DNA from 3 places in the Pseudomonas sp. ASL7 genome. Region 2 is predicted to be linked to each of the others. Evidence: predicted binding sites of a transcription regulator. Region 2 holds the regulator's gene; each other region holds the start of a gene.
What was found. Region 2 encodes FliA, which starts transcription of late flagellar genes. Its sites were predicted from a motif close to CTAAAGTTTNNNNNNNNNNNGCCGNTAA; they were not measured.

Region 1 (3,279 bases), 3.1 Mb from region 2:
GTCAGATCAGGGTTTAGGGTTTTTTGCCGGGCCGTTGATCTGAATCCAACGCCATCTCTGTAGGAGCGAGCTTGCTCGCGAAAGTCGTGAACGATAAGGCATAAAACCAGATACCCAGTGACGCCCTTGGGTTTTTCGCGAGCAAGCTCGCTCCTACAGAGGAGTGTGTTCGCTCAATAATCCTGACGCTTGCGAAACGCCCAGCGCCCGGCAATCGCGGTAAACGTCACGACCAGCGCCACCAGAATCCAGAACCCTTCGGGGTCCCCTGAAAGCGGTACACCCCCCACGTTCATGCCAAAGAAACCGGCGATGATGTTGATCGGCAATGCCAGCACCGTGACCACGGTCAGGGTGAACAGCGTGCGGTTGCTCTGTTCGTTGAGGTTGGCAGCAATTTCTTCCTGCAACAGCTTGATCCGCTCACCCAGTGCGGTGAGGTCGTTGATGATCAGCGCAAACTCCTCGGTGGACTTGCGCAGTTCCTTCACGTCGTCTTTTTGCAGCCACTGTGGCGGGCGATTCAACAGGCGCAGCAACGAGCCTGGCTCCAGCGCCAGCAGCCGTTGCAAACGCACCAACACCCGGCGATTGGCGCCCAGTTCCGCACGGTTGGTCGACAGTCGCGAGGACAGCAACTCGTCTTCGATCTGATCGACACTCTGGCTGGTCTTGCGCACGATCTGGGTCAGCACTTCGCCCTGGTCGCGCAGCAAATGCACGAGCAATTCCAGTGGTGAGCGAAAGCATTCACCACCCTTCACCGACGAACGCAGCTTGTCCACCGAATGCAGCGGTTGCAGGCGTGCGCTGATGATCAGCCGACTGCGGGCGCAGACCCACAGCGTTGAGACATCGGACGAAATCATGCTGCTGAGGTTGAACACCACGTCGTTGACCACCGCCAGCAGCGCCGAATCCACATGCTCGATGCGGGTCGAACGCGAGCCTTCGTGCAAGGCTTCGAAAAATTCGTCCGGCAAATCCAGATTACTTTTCATCCAGCGCTCGCACGCGGCATGCGCCAGGTTCAGGTGCAGCCAGAGAAACTCGTCGCTGTCGTCCGGTTGTTGCAGGCAGTGCAACGCCTTGGCCGAATCAATCTCCCGTGCGCGTTCGCCTGGACGAAAACTGAAACCGTAAAGCAGGCCGAACAGGTCCGGGTCGCGATGGCTTTGATCGATGCTGTGGTTCATTAGTGCTCGCATGGGGGCGCAATCGCTCTATGTAGCAGCTGGCGAAGCCTGCGTTCGGCTGCGAAGCAGTCGTAAAATCAGAACACGCGGTACATCAGGCAAACCGCGTGAACCGGATTTACGACTGCTACGCAGCCGAACGCAGGCTTCGCCAGCTGCTACAGCCGCATCATCGCAAGGTATTTTGACAGTTTTGTGACTGTTGAATGAAGGCTTAATAGTGGCCACGCCGGTGGTCGGAATGTATTCAAGAATCGCTCTGGGATGCCGATTACGCAGACGTTAACTTGCACGGCTTTGGCCTCGACCCAAGGTCGCAGACAGGGATGTCCGGACACTTTTCACGCCGCGTTGTGGCGTGCCTCATCCCTGTCATGAGTATCACTCGATGCTGCAAAAATCCCTGAGAGCACAAATCCTCGCCTTGTTAAGTGGAAGTCTGTTGGCCATGTTGCTGATTGCCCTGGCCTGCTTTCATTTCCTGTCCAGCGGCGTACAGAGCTACGCGAATCTGATCGAAGGCCCACTGCACACCTCGCAACTGGTCGACGAAGCCAACCTGCAATTCAAAGTGCAGGTTCAGGAATGGAAAAACGTCCTGCTGCGCGGCAAGCAACCGGCTGATCTGGACAAATACTGGAAACAGTTCGAAGACCGTCAGCGCGACGTGCAGCGCATCCTCGGCGAACTGGCCACGCAGAAAGGCATCGAGCCGCAGCTCAAAACCCGCATAGAACGCCTGCGCGACGAACACCGACAGTTGGGTGCGGCTTACCTGAAGGGCCGCGATGCCTATGTGGCAGCCGGCGCCGACCCCACGGCTGGCGACACCGCCGTCAAAGGCGTAGACCGCGCGACCAGCGATCAAATGAGCGAGCTGGTCAGCGAGTTACGCAAGCAGGGTGCAGAGCAGTCGACGCTGATCAGCGCCAGCGCCGATCGCACGGTGTTGCTGGGAATTATCGTGATGCTGGCTTCGGGTCTGTTGATCGGCCTGTTGAGCCTGTGGCTGGTCAACCGCAATCTGGTGGAGCCGATTCGCAAACTGATCGAGTACGTGGCGCAACTGAGCCAGGGCAAGTTTGCCGAGCGCGTGGCCAGCAGCCGTCAGGACGAGTTGGGCAAGCTGGCGATAGCGGCCAACACCCTGCGCGATTTTCTTGCCGAAACCTTCAGCCGTTTGCAGCGCAGCGCCAAGGATCTGGACAGCGCCAGCGGCGAGCTGAATTCGATCGCCAGCCTCATGGCCTGTGGCACCAACGAACAGTTCAACCGCACCGATCAGGTGGCCACGGCGATGAACGAAATGTCCGCCACCGCTCAGGAAGTCGCGCGTCACGCCGCCGACGCAGCCCGTGCGGCCGACGATGCCGACCAGTCCGCCCAGCAGGGCGAAAAAGTCATGCAGGGCACCATTCACACCATCACTCAAATGCGCGGCGAGATCGCCAATACCGCCACGGTTATCCGTCGACTGGAAACTGACAGCGGGCGCATCGGCAAGGTACTGGAAGTGATTCGCGGCATTGCCGAGCAGACCAATTTGCTGGCGCTCAACGCGGCCATCGAAGCGGCGCGTGCCGGTGAAGCCGGGCGCGGTTTCGCGGTGGTGGCCGATGAAGTCCGTAGCCTGGCCCAACGCACGGCGGCGTCGATCATCGAGATCAACCAAATCATTCAAACCGTGCAAACCGGAGCGGTGGATGCGGCCCAGGCGATTGAAAGCGGTCAGTCGCGCAGTGAGGAAAGCGTCCAGCAAGTGACCGAGGCTGGCGCCATGCTGGAACGGATTACCCATGCCGTGGAAGCGATTCGCGACATGAACCGCCAGATCGCTACCGCCGCTGAAGAGCAGACTTCGGTAGCGGAAGACATCTCGCGCAACCTCACCGAAATCACCAGCATCGCCAGTACCAACCTGGACAACGTGCAACGCACCGAAGCGGCGAGCCACAACCTGCATGGGTTGTCGGGGCAATTGAATGAAGTGACGGCGCGCCTGAGCGCGTAACGCGACTTACTGTGTACCGGTTTGCTTACCGGGTCGGTACACAGTCGATCTCAAGTCAGTGCACGTAACGTC
Region 2 (3,279 bases):
TCGCCTGCAACGCATCGGCCTGTCCGGCCCGTTGTCGCGCGATTTGCTGGCGATGATTACCGACATTGAAGAGCCCCGCCAGGCCTGGCGCATGTTGCTGGCGTACCTGGCGCGAATGATCCTCACACCGGAGATCGAGCCTCTGGAAGAGGGCGGTGTGATTGCCATGGTCGGTCCTGCCGGTATGGGCAAGACCACCACCCTGGCCAAACTGGCCGCCCGCTACGTGCTCAAGTACGGCGCGCAAAACATCGCACTGGTGAGCATGGACAGCTACCGTATCGGTGCTCAGGAACAGCTCAAGACCCTCGGCCGGATCCTCAATGTGTCGGTGACACACGTCGACCCGGGCCAGTCGCTGGTTCAGGCGCTGGATCCATTGCTGCGCAAGCGCGTGGTGCTGATCGATACCGCCGGCCTTCAGGCCAGCGACCCGGCACTGCGCATGCAGCTCGAAAGCCTCGCGGGTCGTGGCATCAAATCGAAAAATTACCTGGTTCTGGCAACCACCAGCCAGAAACAGGTTCTAACGGCCGCTTATCACAGTTACAAGCGCTGCGGGCTGGCCGGGTGCATCCTGACTAAACTGGATGAAACGGCAAGTCTGGGCGAGGTGTTGAGCCTGGCCATCAGTCATGAATTGCCGGTGGCGTACCTGACCGATGGCCCACGGATCCCGGATGATTTGCATCTGCCGCGCCGTCATCAGTTGGTCAGTCGCGCCGTGAGTGTGCAAATGCAGGAAGAACCCAGCGAAGAAGCCATGGCTGACATGTTCGCTGATATTTACCACAGCCCGACCAAACAGGTCGGCTGAGGTAGTAATGAACAGTTTTTATACCTACATCGATGGTCTGCCATGCATTGTTCCATCTGTGAACGCGCAGCCAGTAATGTGGCCTCCGTCTATGCAAGACAAGGTAAAGAAATAACATGGGCAGCATGCATCCCGTACAGGTGATCGCGGTGACCGGCGGCAAAGGTGGCGTCGGCAAGACTAACGTGTCAGTGAATTTGTCACTGGCCCTGGCTGAACTCGGCCGTCGCGTCATGCTGTTGGACGCCGACCTGGGTTTGGCGAACGTCGACGTCCTGCTGGGACTGACACCCAAACGCACCCTGGCCGACGTGATCGAAGGCCGATGTGAGCTGCGCGACGTTCTGTTGCAGGGCCCTGGCGGCATCCGCATCGTCCCGGCTGCGTCCGGCACCCAGAGCATGGTTCATCTGAGCCCGGCTCAACACGCCGGCCTGATCCAGGCGTTCAGCGATATCGGCGACAACCTCGACGTATTGGTGATCGACACGGCCGCGGGCATTGGTGATTCGGTGGTCAGTTTCGTCCGCGCCGCGCAGGAAGTCCTGCTGGTGGTGTGCGATGAACCGACTTCGATCACGGACGCCTATGCACTGATCAAACTGCTTAACCGCGATTACGGCATGAACCGCTTCCGCGTCCTGGCCAACATGGCCCAGAGCCCGCAGGAAGGTCGCAATCTGTTCGCCAAGTTGACCAAGGTCACGGATCGCTTCCTCGACGTCGCCTTACAATACGTCGGTGCAGTGCCATACGACGAAAGCGTGCGCAAGGCCGTACAGAAGCAACGTGCCGTCTATGAGGCGTTCCCGCGTTCCAAGTGCTCTCTGGCGTTCAAGGCCATTGCGCAGAAGGTTGATACGTGGCCGCTGCCTGCCAATCCCCGCGGGCATCTGGAGTTTTTTGTCGAGCGCCTCGTGCAACAAACGGCAGGACCGGTTCTATGACAGCCAGCGGTTACAACTTCTACAAGAAGTCGGCACGTGACGCGCAGTACGAGCTGATCGAGCGTTACGCGCCACTGGTTAAACGCATTGCTTACCACTTGCTGGCCCGTCTGCCGGCCAGTGTCCAGGTCGAAGACCTGATCCAGGCCGGGATGATCGGTCTGCTGGAAGTATCGAACAAATACGACCCCAGCAAAGGCGCGAGTTTCGAGACGTACGCGGGCATTCGAATCCGCGGCGCAATGCTCGATGAAGTCCGCAAGGGGGATTGGGCGCCACGTTCGGTCCACCGCAATACCCGGATGGTCAGCGACGCAATTCGCTCGATTGAAGCTAAAACCGGTCGTGACGCTAAAGATCACGAAGTTGCGGCCGAACTCCAATTGAGTCTCGACGATTATTACGGGATTTTGAACGACACCCTGGGTAGCCGCTTATTCAGTTTCGACGATCTGTTGCAGGACGGCGAACACGAAGGGCTGCACGAGGATGGCGCAAGTGCTCATCTCGAGCCGTCACGCGATCTGGAAGATGAACGCTTCCAGGCGGCGCTGGCGGACGCGATTGCCAATTTGCCGGAGCGTGAGCGACTGGTGTTGGCGCTGTACTACGACGAAGAGCTGAATCTGAAGGAAATCGGTGAGGTCCTGGGGGTCAGTGAATCGCGGGTCAGCCAGTTACATAGCCAGTGCGCGGCCCGTTTACGGGGGCGTTTGGGGGAGTGGCGAGCGCGCTGAAGGCAGTGTGGGGACACTGCGAACGTGGCTGGTGTGGTGTTGAACTGCGCCGGTCTCGATCTGTTGTGCTCCAGACAGTCATTGAGTGCTTTGCCAGATTGATTGAAATGGCGCGTCCAGGTGCTGGGCGCGTTTAAGACTGCTTGGAGGTCGAATTGGACAAGAACATGAAAATCCTCATCGTTGATGACTTCTCAACGATGCGGCGGATCATTAAAAACCTGTTGCGTGACCTTGGGTTCACCAACACGGTCGAGGCCGACGATGGCACCACTGCCATTCCGGTTCTTAACAGCGGGAGCATCGACTTTCTGGTAACGGACTGGAACATGCCTGGCATGACCGGTATCGATCTGCTGCGCCACGTGCGCGCCGATGAAAAGCTCAAGCACCTGCCGGTGCTGATGGTTACCGCTGAAGCCAAGCGCGAGCAGATCATCGAAGCGGCCCAGGCCGGCGTTAACGGCTATGTGGTCAAACCCTTCACGGCCCAGGCGTTGAAAGAAAAAATCGAGAAGATTTTCGAACGCATCGGTTGATGGACTGCGCCACGGGGGAGCTATGGAGCATAAAGAATCTTCACTGGGCGATTTTGAATCGACCCTGAAAAAACACGCGGTCGAATTGGTCGAGAGCCTTGAAAAAGGCAAATTCGGCGACGCTGTGCAATTGATCCATGAGCTCAATCAGACCCGTGACCGCGGCCTGTATCAGGAAGTGGGCAAGCTCACCCGGGAGCTGCATAGCGCGATCGTCAATTTCCAGATTGACCCGACCA
Region 3 (3,279 bases), 1.2 Mb from region 2:
ACCAGCAACTCGGCACATTGTTTGCGCCACTTCGCCAGGTCTTCGGTGGTGGGGGCTGGGGCCGGCAGCAAACTGGCGTGTTTACGGTTCATGCCCCACGGCCAGATCAACGATTCGGCCGGGTGCCAGAGGTCCGGCATGCCGTGATGGCGGGCGCTGTTCGTCGCCTGTTGGTGCAACTGCTGCTGCACCTCGTTCATCGGCACTTGCAGGTAAAGGCTGGTCAGGTACTGCCAGCGTTCACTGTGCGGGCTGTCCCAGGCGTGTTGGGCCGACAGCGCCAAACCGTTAGCCAGCAGCACTGTATTAGCGGGTTGATTGAGCCAGCGGCGCAGGGTCGGGTCGTCATCGAGGCGGTTCTGCTGGCGCAGCGGATGATCGCTGTCGCGAGCGATGCGCAGGACTTTCACCAGTTCGCGCTGCTCAGTGAGCAACAGCCGATAACCCTGCTGCACCCAGATCGGCAAGCGCCAGATTTCCACCAGTGCCTGACCGATTTCCAGCAGGCGAACGCCGAACAGTTGCTTCTCGACTCTGCGCGCCGACTCGCCCTTGTGAATCACCCGCAACTCCCATTCCTCAAGCAGTTGCGGGTGGGCCAGTGCCAAGGGCCAGAACGGCGAAAGAAACAGCAGGCTGCCCCAATGGATGTCCTGCCACAGTCGGGCCAGGCGATTGGCGAAAAAACCGTTGGCTTGTTGGGTGGCGTGCTGGCTGATCAGCTGAAGCTGACGCAGGGCGACGGGGATTTGCGAAGAGGGTTCGACGGGCAGCCGGGCGAGCAGCTCCTCGGTGCGTTTCAACCCCAGGCGATTGATCGCTATTTCAAGGTTTTCCGCAGGTTCGGTCATGCTGCCATGGGTGTAGCGGTTGGCTTCGCGAATCACGCTCAGGGCCAGGGCCGGGCTGTCCTGCATCAGATCGGCGATGTCGCGCAGGGAGCTGCGGCTATCGGCAATGGCCATGCAGACTCGGTCGTGGCTGTCTTGCGGAACCGGTAGGTGCACGCCATCCAGAAGCTTGACCCAGCCTTCAAGTGTGGTCGGTTTTTGAGTTGGGGTGCTTGTTTCGTTAGCCATGGCTGGACGGGATCATCAAAGGCTGTAAACACGCCCGGCGCGGGCTAGATTGGCTTTTCGCCTGAACTGGCTATAGTCTGGCGCAGTTTTGCCGATAAGGAGAAGAAGAGATTTTTTAACTTCCGAATATGACCTTGAACCCGACTCAGTAAGTGCTCCCCTACCTATGGCTAAAATTATCGGCATCATCGTCGTATTCGCGAGCGTGCTCGGCGGATACGTGCTCTCCCACGGCAAGATTGCCGCCCTGATCCAGCCCTTCGAGGTGATGATCATCGGTGGTGCGGCCCTTGGTGCATTCCTCCAGGCCAACCCTGGGCATATGGTGAAGCACGTTCTCAAGAAAGCCTTGGGGATGTTCAGCTCGCGTTTCAACCATACCTTCTACCTCGAAGTGCTCGGCCTGATTTACGAGATCCTCAACAAGAGCCGTCGCGAAGGCATGATGGCGATCGAAGGCGACATCGAAGATGCTGCCGCGAGCCCGATCTTCGCCAAGTACCCGGCGGTCCTGAAAGATGAGCGCATGACGGCGTACATCTGCGATTACCTGCGCATCATGTCCTCCGGCAACATGGCGCCCCATGAGCTCGAAGGCCTGTTCGATATGGAACTGGCGAGTCTCAAGGAAGACCTGGATCACCCCTCCCACGCGGTGAACGGCATCGCCGACGCGATGCCGGGCTTCGGTATCGTCGCGGCGGTATTGGGGATCGTCGTGACCATGGCCTCCCTGGGTGACAGCGACCAGAAAATGATCGGCGTGCACGTGGGCGCGGCGCTGGTGGGGACCTTCTTCGGTATTCTCGCCGCTTACGGTTTCTTCGGCCCCCTGGCGCACGCCCTGGCCCATGATGCCAAGGAAGAATTGAACACTTACGAGGCGATCAAGGCTTCGCTGGTCGCTTCGGCTTCCGGCATGCCGCCATCGCTGGCGGTGGAATTCGGCCGCAAGGTTCTGTACCCGGCGCACCGTCCTAGCTTCGCTGAGCTGGAACAAGCGGTTCGCGGTCGCTAAGTCATGGAAAATAACCAGCCGATAATCATCAAGCGCGTCAAGAAATACGCGGCCGGGCATCACGGGGGGTCGTGGAAAATCGCCTTCGCCGACTTCGCGACGGCGATGATGGCGTTCTTTCTGGTGCTGTGGCTGTTGTCCACCGCGACGCCGGAACAAAAGATCGCCATCGCCGGTTACTTCAAAGACCCGGTCGGCTTCTCCGAAAGTGGCACGCCGTTCATCATCGACCTGGGCGGCACGCCCACCCTGGCGCCCGAGAAAACCCTCAACCCTGAGGTGAAATCCCAGCCACAGCCCGACAAGGTGACTGTCGACACCGATCAGGTCGAAGGCATGGCTGAACAGGTCGAGAAGGAACGCTTGGAACTGTTGCTGCAAGAACTGCAGAACAAGGTTGATCAGAGCCCTCAGTTGCAGAAGTTTAAAGACCAGATTCTGTTCGATATCACCCCGGATGGCTTGCGCATCCAGATCATGGACGCCGAAAACCGCCCGATGTTCGACTCCGGCAGCTCCCGTCTGAAACCGTATTTCGAAGACATCCTGCTGGCCATGGCCGACACCATCAAAGCGGTGCCGAACAAGATCAGCATCAGCGGCCACACCGATGCCAAGCCGTACGCGGGCACCGGCGATTTCGGTAACTGGGAACTGTCGGCCAACCGTGCCAACGCGGCCCGCCGTGCGCTGGTTGCCGGCAGCTACCCGGAATCGCAAGTGGCGCGAGTCGTCGGTTATGCCTCGTCGGCGTTGTTCGATCGCGAAAACCCGCTCAATCCGATTAATCGCCGTATCGATATCGTGGTGCTGACCAGGAAAGCCCAGCGTGCCATCGAAGGTTCGCAAGGTGCCGAGCCGGCGCCAGAGCCGGCGCAAGGGCAGGGTGGTCCGGGTGAAGTGCCGGCCAAACCAGTCGACCCGAATGCAGTACCTGCGGATAAAGAGCCATTGCCGGCGCATGAGCTTCGGGAACGCTTGAATCTCTTCGACAGCCCGGCACCGAAACCGGCGGAACCGCCGAAGCAGTGACCCACAAAAAAGCCGCGAGATAATCGCGGCTTTTTTGTTTCTGTTGATCATGTTCGTGGCGTCACGAACATGATCGCGGCAACTTAGTAGCTGGTTTCCGGCAGGCTGGCGATGATCGAGCGGTAGCTGTTCATCCGTTGCTGCTGCACG

Region 1: a site for FliA is predicted at 1,443-1,470, ahead of AC1MDT_RS15655 (methyl-accepting chemotaxis protein). Genes of this name have one in related genera too.
Region 3: a site for FliA is predicted at 1,150-1,177, ahead of motA (flagellar motor stator protein MotA). Genes of this name have one in related genera too.

What each region holds. Positions count from the first base shown of each region.
Region 1 covers NZ_CM155279.1:3,395,940-3,399,218, reverse strand. Annotated here, with positions in the region: gene AC1MDT_RS15660 (transporter) at 174-1,196, opposite strand; gene AC1MDT_RS15655 (methyl-accepting chemotaxis protein) at 1,585-3,207, shown strand.
Region 2 covers NZ_CM155279.1:163,672-166,950, forward strand. Annotated here, with positions in the region: gene flhF (flagellar biosynthesis GTPase FlhF) at 1-817, shown strand, start outside; gene fleN (flagellar synthesis regulator FleN) at 934-1,764, shown strand; gene fliA (RNA polymerase sigma factor FliA) at 1,761-2,501, shown strand; gene AC1MDT_RS00770 (chemotaxis response regulator CheY) at 2,669-3,040, shown strand; gene AC1MDT_RS00775 (protein phosphatase CheZ) at 3,063-3,279, shown strand, end outside.
Region 3 covers NZ_CM155279.1:5,269,115-5,272,393, forward strand. Annotated here, with positions in the region: gene AC1MDT_RS24365 (HDOD domain-containing protein) at 1-1,079, opposite strand, end outside; gene motA (flagellar motor stator protein MotA) at 1,246-2,097, shown strand; gene motB (flagellar motor protein MotB) at 2,101-3,129, shown strand; gene rsgA (small ribosomal subunit biogenesis GTPase RsgA) at 3,213-3,279, opposite strand, start outside.